Regions from separate parts of the Denitratimonas tolerans genome, predicted to be linked through region 3. Evidence: predicted binding sites of a transcription regulator. Region 3 holds the regulator's gene; each other region holds the start of a gene.
The links. The regulator HrcA, encoded in region 3, represses chaperone genes, less so after heat shock. The targets are predictions, from matches to a motif close to TTNGCACTCNNNNNNNNNGAGTGCNAA.
Positions count from the first base shown of each region.

Region 1 (4,059 bases), on a different contig from region 3:
TGTAGCTGGCGGCGTCGACGAGGAACACCGCCGCTTCGGCGATTTCCGCCGCGGTGCCGGTGCGTCCGAGCGCGGTGCGGGCGATGACCGATGCGCGCAGTTCGGGATCATCACCCGCTTCGGGCCACAGGATCGCCCCCGGCGCGATCGCGTTGACGCGAACCTCGGGGGCCAGCTCGCGCGCCAGCGCCAGGGTCATCATCGACAGCGCCGCCTTGCTCATGCAGTAGACCGCGTGGCGTTCGCGCGGACGCTCGGCGTACACGTCGGAAAGGTTCAGGATCGCGCCGCGCGATTCGCGCAAATAGAACGCCGCGGCCTGCGAGAGGAAGAACGGTGCCTTGGCGTTGGCACCCATCAGCGCATCCCACATCGCCTCGGTGGATTCGCCGATCGGCGTGGGGAAGAAGGCCGAGGCGTTGTTGACCAGCGCATCGAGGCGGCCGAACCGCACCACGGTGCGCTCCACCAGCGAAGGCAGGCGCGCGGTATCGGAGAGATCGGCCTGCAGCAGCGCGGTGCTGTGGCGGCGTCGTGCCTCCAGCGCATCCTGCAGCGCCGAGGCTTCCGAAGCGCTGCGGTGGAAGTGCAGCGCGAGGTCGTAGCCGGCCGCGTGCAGGGCGGTGGCAATGGCGGCACCGATGCGGCGCGCGGCACCGGTGACGAGGGCGACGGGGCGTGGCGTGGTCATGCCGTCACCTTATCCTTTTCCCGACCGCCGAATCCATGCTGCCCGTCACCAGGCGCGTTCCAGCGCCCGCCGGCGTACCATGGCGGCCCTTTCCGCCCGGAGGCGAGGCGTGCAAGCCGACCTGCCCGAACCCGACGAAGCCGCGTGCGCCCACAGCGCCGTCCTGACCGCCGTGATCCGCGACGCGGTCCGCGCCGAGGGCGGCGCGATCCCGTTTTCGCGCTACATGGAGCTGGCGCTGTATGCACCGGGCCTGGGTTACTACAGCGCCGGCGCGCGCAAGTTCGGGCGCGCCGGCGATTTCGTCACCGCGCCCGAGCTGGGGCCGCTGTTCGCCCAGTGCGTGGCCGAAGCGGTGGCACCGGTGCTGTCGCGCTTTCCCGACGCGCAGTTCCTGGAGCTGGGCGGCGGCAGCGGTGCCTTCGCGCAGGATGTGCTGGTCCACCTCGCCCTGCTGGACGCGGTGCCGGCGCGCTACGCCATCCTCGAACCTTCGGCGGACCTGCGCGAGCGCCAGCGCGAACGCCTGACCGACGCCCTGCCGCCGGCGCTGATGGAGCGCGTGACCTGGCTGGACGGCCCGCCCGAGGCGGACTGGCGCGGGGTGCTGTTCGCCAACGAGGTACTCGATGCGCTGCCGACGCCGCGCTTCACGCTGCGTGGGGGCGAGGTTTTCGAAGAGCACGTCGCGCTGGATCCGGAAGGGCAGCTGCTGCGCGTCGATCAGCCGGCGGACGCCTTCCTGTGCGCGGCGGTGCGCCACATCGAGCGCGACCTGGGCGAGCCCTTGCCCGAAGGGATGCGGTCGGAAGTGCTGCCGCAGCTGCCCTACTGGATCCAGGCGGTCGGCGGGCTGCTGCGCGAGGGCGCAATGCTGTTCGTCGATTACGGCCATTCCCGGCGCGACTACTACGCGCCCGAGCGCTTGCAGGGCACGCTGCGCGGCTTTCACCGGCACCGCCTGGTGGATGATCCCTTCCTGTGGCCGGGCCTGACCGACCTGACCGCCTCGGTGGACTTCACCGCGCTGGCCGAGGCCGGCGTCGGTGCAGGTTTCGAGCTGGCCGGCTACTGCTCGCAGTCCGCGTTCCTGCTCGGGAACCGGCTGGTCGACTGCTTCCAGACCCTGCACGGCATTGCCCCCGACGAAGCCACCCGCTACGCCCTCGCGCAGCAGGTCAAGCAGCTTACCCTGCCCGGCGCGATGGGCGAGGCGTTCCAGGTGATGGGCTTCACGCGCGGGGTGGAATTGACCCACGCCTTTCTTCAGGGCGACCAGCGCTGGCGGCTGTGATGCGCCCCCTCCGCTGGCCGCGGCTGTGGCTCGGGCTGTGGTGCGCGGCGGTGCTGGCGGTGATCGTGCTGTCACTGGTTCCGCCGCCGCCGATGGCGACGCAGATGCCGCGCGATTCGGACAAGCTGCTGCACTTTTCCGCCTACTTCGCACTGGCGTTTTCCGCGATGCAGCTGTTCGCCTCGCTGCGGACGCGCTGGATCGTCGCGATCGGCCTGGTGGCGCTTGGCCTTGCGCTGGAGTGGGCGCAGGGCGTGCTGGTCCCCGAGGCGCGCAGCGCCGATGCGCTGGATGGGCTGGCCAACGCGCTGGGTGTGCTGGCGGGCCTGTCGCTCGGCGCTACGGGTGCGGCGCTGTGGCTGCTGCGGCTGGAGTCGCGCCTGGCGGCCTGTCTGGCGCGGCGCTGATCCATCGCTGAGGTATCGCCACCCGGCCCTTGAACCGGCGGCGCGCGCCCCCATTTGGCAAGCATCCGCTTCCTGAGCGGTTTTCGTTTCGGCTAGAATTGGCACTCAACACTTGCGAGTGCTGACAGACCGCCGGTGTCATCCATCAATCAAGAACTTACGAGAGGTTGTCATGAAACTCACCCCGCTCCACGACCGCGTGATCATCAAGCGCCTGGAAGAAGAGAAGGTCTCCGCCGGCGGCATCGTGATCCCGGACAGCGCCACCGAGAAGCCGATCCGCGGCGAAGTCATCGCCGTGGGCGAAGGCAAGCTGCTCGACAACGGCCAGGTGCGCAAGCTCCAGGTCAAGGTCGGCGACACCGTCCTGTTCGGCAAGTACTCGGGCACCGAGGTCAAGGTCGACGGCACCGAATACCTCGTGGTGCGCGAGGACGACCTGTTCGCGATCATCGGCTGATGATCGGGGGAATGGGGAGTCGGGAACCGGGAATCGCAACGGCGCGTCGCGCTTCGATCCCGCCCGCAACTCCATTCCGCCGCAACGCCTCCGCTTCAACCATTCCCCATTCTCTATTCCCTATTCCCGGAGAAACCCATGGCCGCAAAAGACATCCGTTTCGGTGAAGACGCACGCTCGCGCATGGTGCGCGGCGTCAACGTGCTCGCCAATGCCGTCAAGGCAACCCTCGGTCCGAAGGGCCGCAACGTCGTGCTCGACAAGAGCTTCGGTGCCCCCACGATCACCAAGGACGGCGTGTCCGTCGCCAAGGAGATCGAGCTGGCCGACAAGTTCGAGAACATGGGCGCGCAGATGGTGAAGGAAGTCGCCTCCAAGACCTCCGACACCGCCGGTGACGGCACCACGACCGCCACCGTGCTGGCCCAGGCCTTCATCCGCGAGGGCGTCAAGGCAGTGGCCGCCGGCATGAACCCGATGGATTTGAAGCGCGGCATCGATCAGGCCGTCAAGGCCGCCGTCGCCGAGCTGAAGAACCTCTCCAAGCCCACCGCCGACGACAAGGCCATCGCCCAGGTCGGCACCATCTCGGCCAACTCCGATGAGTCGATCGGCACCATCATCGCCGATGCGATGAAGAAGGTCGGCAAGGAAGGCGTCATCACCGTCGAGGAAGGCTCGGGCCTGGACAACGAGCTGGACGTCGTGGAAGGCATGCAGTTCGATCGCGGCTACCTGTCGCCGTACTTCATCAACAACCAGCAGAGCCAGCAGGTCGAGCTGGACGACCCCTTCATCCTCATCCACGACAAGAAGATCTCCAACGTGCGCGATCTCCTGCCGGTGCTGGAAGGCGTGGCCAAGGCCGGCAAGCCGCTGCTGATCGTGGCCGAGGAAGTGGAAGGCGAGGCGCTGGCGACCCTGGTGGTCAACACCATTCGCGGCATCGTCAAGGTGTGCGCCGTCAAGGCCCCGGGCTTCGGTGACCGCCGCAAGGCCATTCTGGAAGACCTGGCCGTGCTCACCAACGGCACGGTGATTTCCGAGGAAGTCGGCCTGTCGCTGGAGAAGGCCACGATCAACGATCTGGGCCGCGCCAAGCGCGTCGTCGTCACCAAGGAAAACAGCACCATCATCGACGGCGCCGGCGACGCCGAGCGCATCCAGGCCCGCATCAAGCAGATCAAGGCGCAGATCGAGGAAACCT
Region 1 covers NZ_JBBDHC010000007.1:175,204-179,262, forward strand. The annotation lists gene WB794_RS06975 (pteridine reductase) at 1-691, opposite strand, end outside; gene WB794_RS06980 (class I SAM-dependent methyltransferase) at 771-1,985, shown strand; gene WB794_RS06985 (VanZ family protein) at 1,985-2,392, shown strand; gene groES (co-chaperone GroES) at 2,565-2,852, shown strand; partial or broken gene groL (chaperonin GroEL) at 2,991-4,059, shown strand, end outside.
Region 1: groES (co-chaperone GroES) is a predicted target of HrcA. The motif match lies at 2,491-2,517, and genes of this name have one in related genera.

Region 2 (4,059 bases), on a different contig from region 3:
GGCCGCGGATCAGCTCGACCACATCGTCGATGCGCCAGCCCACCACGTCGACCATGGCTCCGTCATCGCCCTGGCCCACGGCATAGATGCGGTCGCCGGGCTTGACCTGCCCCGACAGCGCCGCCGGGCCGCCGGGAACGATCGAGCGGATCACCGTGATGTCCTCGTCGTTGACCTGCAGCACCGCGCCGATGCCTTCCAGCGACAGCCGCATGGAGACATTGAAGTTTTCGGTGGTGCGCGGGTTCATGTAGCCGGTGTGCGGTTCGATCGCGCTGGTATAGGCGTTCATGAAGGTCTGGAACACGTCGTCGCCGCGGGTCGAGCGGATGCGCGATTCGAAGTTCGCGTAACGCTTGTCGAGCGTCTCGCGGATCGCCTCCATGGGCTTGCCGGCGAGCTTGAGGCGCAGCACGTCGTTCTTCACGCGCTTGCGCCAGAGGGCATCCAGCTCTTCCGTGTCCTTGGCGAACGGGGCGTCCTTGCGGTCGTAGGCCCAGGTTTCCTCGGCGTCGAGGTCGATGTCGGTCTTGAGGTAGTCCCGCACGAAGCGGGTACGGTCGGACACGCGCTGCAGGTAGAGGTTGAACATGTCGAAGGCCGGCTCCAGGCGACGCTCGCGCAGGGCGTCGTCGAACCCGGTGCGCAGCGACGCGAAGCGCTCCACGTCGGTCGCCAGGAGGTACATCCGGTCGCGATCAAGCGCTTCCAGGTAGCGGTCGTAGATGCTCGCCGAGAGCGCGTCATCGAGCGGCAGCGGGTGGTAGTGGTAGCGGCTGTTGCTCAGCAGCTGGGTGACCAGCGTCACCACATCGCGCTGCGTCTCGGTCGGGGCCAGCGTCACCGGCTCGACCGGCGTGGGTTTGGCCAACGCGCCGCCGGCGAGGGCCAAGGCGAGGCCGAAAGCAATCAGGTGGCGCAGTGCGAACATGGGGAAAACCTCTGGATACGGGTGCCGGTGCCGCGTGTCGAACACCGAAGCGGTGCCAGCGTGCCAACGCGGGGCCGCTTCGGCAAGCGCAGGATGCCTCAGGATGGGGGCAATGACCTCTCCCGGAAGTCCCCCGTTCATCGATCCGGCCGCTTTCGACCTGCGCCGTTCATGCAGGGTATGGTTCGCGCCGGCGGCTCGGCCCGCTGTGGCCCGGTCTTTCGCACCGGGGCTGGAAAACATCGACCGCGGCCCCATCTGCTCTCGATGGGGCGGAACTTTCCGGCGTTTTAGCACTCCAATGGCCCGAGTGCTAGAATGGGGGCAAGTCCCCAACGGGAGAAAAACACCATGAACACCGCTGTCATGACGAGCAATCTGCCCATCCCCAGCGCGCTGGGCTCGCTGGACGCCTACATCGGCGCGGTGAACCGCATCCCGGTGCTGACGGTGGAGGAAGAGCAGGAACTGGCGCACCGCTATCTGGATGACCAGGATCTCAGCGCCGCGCGCTCGCTGGTGCTTTCGCACCTGCGCTTCGTGGTGCACGTGGCGCGAGGATACAGCGGTTACGGCCTGCAGATCGCCGACCTGATCCAGGAAGGCAACATCGGCCTGATGAAGGCGGTCAAGCGCTTCGACCCCACTCAGGGCGTGCGCCTGGTGAGCTTTGCGGTGCACTGGATCCGCGCCGAGATGCACGAGTTCATCCTGAAGAACTGGCGCATCGTCAAGATCGCCACGACCAAGGCGCAGCGCAAGCTTTTCTTCAACCTGCGCAAGAGCCGCAAGCGCCTGGGCTGGATGAACCATTCGGAAGTCCAGGCCGTGGCGCGCGATCTCAACGTGCCCGAGTCAGAGGTTCTGGAGATGGAGGCGCGGCTGTCGGGTCGCGACATCGGTTTCGAAACGCCGGTGGATGCCGATGAAGATGCGCCGCCCGCGCCCATGGCCTATCTGGTCGCGCCGGACGCCGACCCGGCCCACGCCTACGCGCGCGAGGACGAGGAAGGCAGCCAGCTCGAACTGCTGCGCGAAGGCCTGGCTCAGCTGGACGCGCGTTCGCGCGACATCATCCGCCGCCGCTGGCTGGATGACGAACGCAAGATGACGCTGCAGGAGCTGGCCGATGAATACGGCGTCTCGGCCGAGCGCATCCGCCAGATCGAGGCCAACGCGATGAAGAAGATGAAGGCCCTGCTGGTGGCCTGACCACCGCCCGCCTTGCCGCACGACAAACGGCCCCGGAAACGGGGCCGTTTTCATTGGGCGCGGCGCAGCGCATCCAGGCGCGGCTCGAACTCGGCCGCCCCGGTGCCCAGGGCGTCGGCCAGCGCCTGCGCCTGATCGAACGCAGCGGCGGCGGCAGGATCATCCTGAAGCCGCGCGGCTTCGGCCATGCCCAGCGTGGCGCGCAGCCGCAGCGTGGCCGGCAGTCCCGACAGGTCTTCACGGAAGACGGCATCCAGCGCGGCGCGCGCTTCGTCCACCCGCCGCAGGGCCAGAAGCACTTCGCCGCGCGTGACGCGCAGGGCCTGGGTCAAGGGACTGACCGAGCCGGCGTGCGCGAGCGCCATGATTTCTCCTTCCGCGCACAGCGCCAGCGCTTCGACCAGGCGTCCCTGCCGATGCACCACGCGCGCGTAGTTGCCGATCAGCGCCGCGGTGGCGGCGGACGGGCCGAACAGTTCACGGCGCAGTTCCAGGGCGCGCGCGAAGGTCGCTTCCGCGGCCTCCATGTCGCCCTGGCGGTAGTGCGCCGCCGCGAGGTTGTTCAGTGTATTGAGGGCTTCGCTGCCGCTGCCCATCTGCAGGCGATCCCAGCGCTCCAGCGCACGCCGTGACACCTCGATGCCCTGGTCGAGATGGCCGGCCTGCACGTAGGCCACGCCGAGGTTGGTCAGGAGGGTGGCGGTTTCCACGTGCTCGGACCCGGAGCGCGCCAGCCGCTGCGGCAGGGCGGCTTCCAGGGTGCGCAAGGCACCCGCCGGATCGCCACCTTCGCGCTGCAGGCGGGCCTGCAGCATGCGCGAGGTGAGCAGCACGTCGGCGTGGCGCACGGGATCGGTCTGCCAATAGCGCTGCGCGGCGTCGAGCAGCGCGCGCGCCTCGGCGCCGTGCCCCATGCGGTTCACCGTTTCAGCCAGGGCGAAGCGCACTGCGGCGGCGGCCTCCGGATCGGCGATGGTGTCTTCCTGCGCCAGCCAGCGTCGAAACAGCGGCTCGGCGGCGGCGTAGTCGTCGATGTAGAAGTGCAGCTCGCCCAGCGCCTTGAGCACGTCGGCGCTGGCGACCGGGTCATCGGAAAAATCCTGCACCACCCGGTCGGCGGCCTGGTCGAGCACGGCCTTGGCGGTCAGCGCGTCGCCGTCGCGCGCGTGGCGGCCGGCATCGCGGAACATGAGTCCGAGGTAGTCGCGCACCGCCTTGCTGCGGCGCGCTTCGGTCTGGGCGATGTCGCGCTCGCGCACCGCCTCGTTGCGCGCCATCGAAATGGCCGACAGCGCGACCAGCAGGCCGATGAAGACCGTGGTGACCGCCGCAGCCGCAAACCAGTAGCGCCGCAGCAGGCGGCGCACACGATAGCCCAGCGCATCGCCGCGCGCGGCCACCGTGCGGTGCGCCTGGTGTCGGCGCACGTCCTCGGCCAGGGCTTCCACGGAGGCGTAGCGGGCCGCCGGTTCTGGCCGCAGCGCCTTGTGCACGATGGCGTCGAGGTCGCCGCGCAGGGCGCGCGCCCGCACCGCCGAGTCGACGCTGGCGCTGGGCGCGGGCGGTGGTCCGCGGCGGGCACGCTGCAGCAGCGCGATCGGCCCCGCGCCCACCAGCTCGCCCCAGGGCGAACGATCGGTCAACAGCTCGTGCAGCAGCAGGCCCAGGGCGTAGACATCGGTTAGCGTGCTCTGCGCGTCGCCGGAGAGCTGCTCGGGTGCGGCGTAGCGCGGGGTCAGGCGCAGGTCGCCGGTCTGGTTGACCTCGCCGTCCAGCCGCCGGGCAATGCCGAAGTCGAGCAAGGCCACGCGCCCGTCGCGGCGCACCAGGATGTTCTCCGGCTTGAGGTCGCGGTGGATGACCAGGTGCCGGTGCGCGAAGGCGACCGCCTCGCAGATCCGGAGGAACAGCGCCAG
Region 2 covers NZ_JBBDHC010000018.1:62,370-66,428, reverse strand. The annotation lists gene WB794_RS11850 (carboxy terminal-processing peptidase) at 1-931, opposite strand, end outside; gene rpoH (RNA polymerase sigma factor RpoH) at 1,298-2,143, shown strand; gene WB794_RS11840 (serine/threonine-protein kinase) at 2,194-4,059, opposite strand, start outside.
Region 2: rpoH (RNA polymerase sigma factor RpoH) is a predicted target of HrcA. The motif match lies at 1,222-1,248, and genes of this name have one in related genera.

Region 3 (4,059 bases):
CAGGGCTCGATGGTGCGCTTGACCAGCTCGTCCACGAGGGCTTCGAGCTTGGCGCGGGTGAGCTTGATCGCCAGGTGCTTGGGGCCGGAGGCATCCGCCGTGATGTAGGGCAGGTTCACTTCGGTCTGCTGCGCGCTGGAAAGCTCGATCTTGGCGCGCTCGGCGGCGTCCTTGAGGCGCTGCAGGGCGAGCGGGTCCTTGCGCAGATCCAGGCCCTGATCCTTCTGGAACTCTTCCACCAGATACTCGATCACGCGGTTGTCGAAGTCCTCGCCGCCCAGGAAGGTGTCGCCGTTGGTGGCCAGCACCTCGAACTGCTTTTCGCCGTCGATCGAGGCGATCTCGATGATGGAGACGTCGAAGGTGCCGCCGCCCAGGTCGTACACCGCCACCTTGCGGTCGCCGCCGGCGGACTTGTCCAGGCCATAGGCCAGTGCCGCCGCGGTCGGCTCGTTGATGATGCGCTTGACGTCGAGGCCAGCGATGCGGCCGGCGTCCTTGGTCGCCTGGCGCTGGGAATCGTTGAAGTAGGCCGGCACGGTGATGACGGCCTCGGTGATGGTCTCACCCAGGAAGTCCTCGGCGGTCTTCTTCATCTTGGACAGCACTTCGGCGGAAATCTGCTGCGGCGCCATCTTCTTGCCGTCGGCGCTCTGCACCCAGGCATCGCCGTTGTCGTGCGCGACGATGCCGTAGGGCACGTGGCTGATGTCCTTCTGCACCTCGGCGTCGGTGAACTTGCGCCCGATCAGGCGCTTGACCGCATAGAAGGTGTTCTTCGGATTGGTGACCGCCTGGCGCTTGGCCGCCGCGCCCACCAGCACCTCGCCATCCTTGGTGTAGGCCACGATGGACGGGGTGGTGCGGTCGCCCTCGGCGTTCTCGATGATGCGGCCCTTGCCGCCTTCCATGATCGCCACGCAGCTGTTGGTCGTGCCCAGGTCGATGCCGATGATCTTGCCCATGATGTGTTTCCTCCGGAAAGTTGTCTTCGGTCATGCGACCGGGATTGAGCCGTATGTAGGGGTTTTGTCCGCCGCTTCAAGGGCCGGTGCGCGGAAATCGCTTCCGGCCGGTGCGCCGATGCCCTATTCGGCGGCGACCACCACCAGCGCCGGGCGAAGCAGGCGGTCGTTGAGCACATAGCCCTTCTGGTAGACCTGCACCACGCTGCCCGGCGCGTGTGCTTCCGAGGCCGCCACGCTCATCGCCTGGTGCCGCTCGGGATCGAAGGCCTGCCCGGCCGGGTCGACCACCTGCAGGCCGTTGGCCTCGGCCACGCGGGTGAGCTGGCGCAGGGTCAGTTCCACGCCCTCGCGCAGGCTTCCGGCCTCGCCGTTGGCGGCAAGCCCCGCCTCCAGGCTGTCGAACACGGGCAGCAGTTCGGCCAGGAGCTTTTCATTGGCGAACCTGCGCGCCTGCTCGGCTTCCCGCAGCAGGCGCCGACGCTGGTTCTCCAGCTCGGCGCGGTCGCGCAGCTGCTCGTCGCGCGCCTGACCCAACTCCTGCTCCAGCGCCTCGATCCGCAGCGCCAGGTCGTCGGGATTGTCCGGAAGATCCTGCGCGGTCGCGTCCGGGTGGTGGTGTGTCGTCATCGGAATCTCTCCGTGGGTAACGGCAATCGGAAGGAAAAGAAGGCAGCCGGCGCGCGCAAGCACGCCGGCGGCACACTCAGGGGCTTATTGGGCCTGCCCGGCGCGATTCAAGGCCGCGCCCAGCACGTTGGCGGTCGCCTGCACCATCGGAATGACCCGGTCGTAGGCCATGCGGGTGGGGCCGATCACGCCCAGCACGCCCAGCACGCGGCCGTCCACGCCGTAGGGCGCGGTCACCACCGAGCACTGTCCGAGCGGCGCCACGCCGCTTTCCTCACCGATGAACAGCCGCACGCCCTGGGCGTGGGCGCAGCCTTCCAGCAGCTGCAGGAGTTCCTTCTTGCGCGAAAACGCCTCGAACAGGTCACGCAACCGGTCCAGATCGGAAAGATCCTGCACGCCCATGAGCTGGGTCTGGCCGGCCACCAGCATGTCGTCCTCGCCCACTTCGGCAAAGGCTCCTTCGGCGACATCGGCGACCACGGTCAGCAGGCGATCGACCTCGCTGCGCGCCTCGGCCAGCTCGGCACGAAGGCGCTGCCGGATCGCGGGCAGCGGCAGCCCGGCGAAATGCTGATTCAGATAATTCGCGGTGCGCTCCAGCTCGGCCGGCGAATACGGGCGGCGGGTGTGGACGATGCGGTTCTGCACCTCGTTGTCGGTGAACACCAGGATCACCAGCACCCGCTCGGGATCGAGCGTCACGAAATCGATGTGGCGCAGCGCGAACTGGTCGCGCCGCGGCACCGTCACCATGCCGACGAAGTGGGTCATGGCCGAAAGCAGCTCGGAGACCTTGCTGATCAGGCCGTGGGTGCCCAGCTGCGGCGTCAGGCGCTGGCCGATCTGCGCCATCTGGGCCTCATCCAGCGGCTCGACCTGCAGCAGGCTGTCGACGAACAGGCGATAGCCCTGCGCGGTCGGCACGCGCCCGGCCGAAGTGTGCGGGGTGGCGACCAGACCCACGTCCTCCAGATCGGCCATGACGTTGCGGATCGTGGCCGGGGAAATGTCGAGTCCCGCGGATTTGGACAGGGTGCGCGAGCCGACCGGCACCCCGTCGCGGATGTACTGCGCGATCAGGGTCTGCAGGAGATGGCGGGAGCGGGCGTCGAGCGACAGGTTCACGGCGGCGATCGTAGAAGATTTCCCGCTAGATGTGGGGACGCGGACGCGGTTCGACAAGCGTTGGCGGACGCCGCCGCCCGTGCTAGCGTGCGCCCGCCGCGCGGTTGCGGTGGATTGCCACTCATTTCATGCTGGTTTCCCTCTTCGTCAAGGATTTTGCGATCGTCCGCGAGATCGAGATCGCGCCCGTCGGCGGCCTGACCGTGGTCTCGGGCGAAACCGGCGCGGGCAAGTCCTTGCTGGTGGATGCCCTGATGCTGCTCACCGGCGCGCGCGCGGATGCAGGCGCGGTGCGCCACGGCGCGGAGCGCGCCGAACTGGTGGCGCGATTCGCGCCCGCTGCGGACTCCCCGGCGCTGGCCTGGCTGCACGAAAACGATCTTGACGAAGACGCCGAGTGCCAGCTGCGCCGGGTGATCCGCGCCGACGGCGGTTCGCGCGCCTGGATCAACGGCCGGCCGGCCACCGTGGCCCAACTGGCCGCGCTCGGTGCGCTCCTGGTGGAAATCCACGGCCAGCACGAGCATCAGGCGCTGCTGGATCGCCGCCATCAGCTTGCCCTGCTTGATGCCTTCGCGCGTCATCCCGAGGCCCTCGCGCAGCTGCGCGACAGCGCGCGCGACTGGCAGCGCGCGACCCAGGCCATCACCGCTCTGCAGGCGCGCGGCGACAGCGCCGACCGTCGCCTGTACCTGGAGCACCAGATCGCGGAGCTGGCGAACGAAAATCTCGCCCCCGAGGCCATCGAAAACCTGCTGAACGAACACCGCCGCCAGAGCCATGCCACCGCCCTGATCGAAGGCTGCGGCCGCGCCGCCGCGGTGCTGGAGGGCGATCTTCCCGACCTGCTGCGCCGCCTGCGTCACGACCTCATGCGCCTGGTCGAACACGAACCCGGACTGGCCGAGATCGACGCCCTGCTGGACGGCGCGCAGATCCAGGTCGACGAGGCCGCCGCGGCGCTCGAACGCCTGCGCGACGGCTTCGACCTCGATCCCGAGCGCCTGGCCGCGCTCGACGCCCGGCTCGCGCGCCTGCACGACCTGGCGCGCAAGCACCGCACCACCCTGCCCGCGCTGGCGGCGCGGCAGCAGGCGCTGCAGCAGGAGCTGGACGAATTGGGCAACAGCGAGGCGCAGCTGGCCGATCTGGCGCGCGCGCGCGACGACGCGCTGGCGCGCTGGCGCAGCGCCGCGGCGCAGGTCAGCGCCGGGCGAAAGGACGCGGCCACGACGCTTTCGACCCGCGTCAGCGCGATCATGGACGGTCTCGGAATGGCCGGCGGGACCTTCGCCGCATCGCTGGAGCCGATTGACGGCGACGCGCCGCAGGGCGA
Region 3 covers NZ_JBBDHC010000002.1:17,171-21,229, forward strand. The annotation lists gene dnaK (molecular chaperone DnaK) at 1-965, opposite strand, end outside; gene grpE (nucleotide exchange factor GrpE) at 1,089-1,595, opposite strand; gene hrcA (heat-inducible transcriptional repressor HrcA) at 1,680-2,723, opposite strand; gene recN (DNA repair protein RecN) at 2,852-4,059, shown strand, end outside.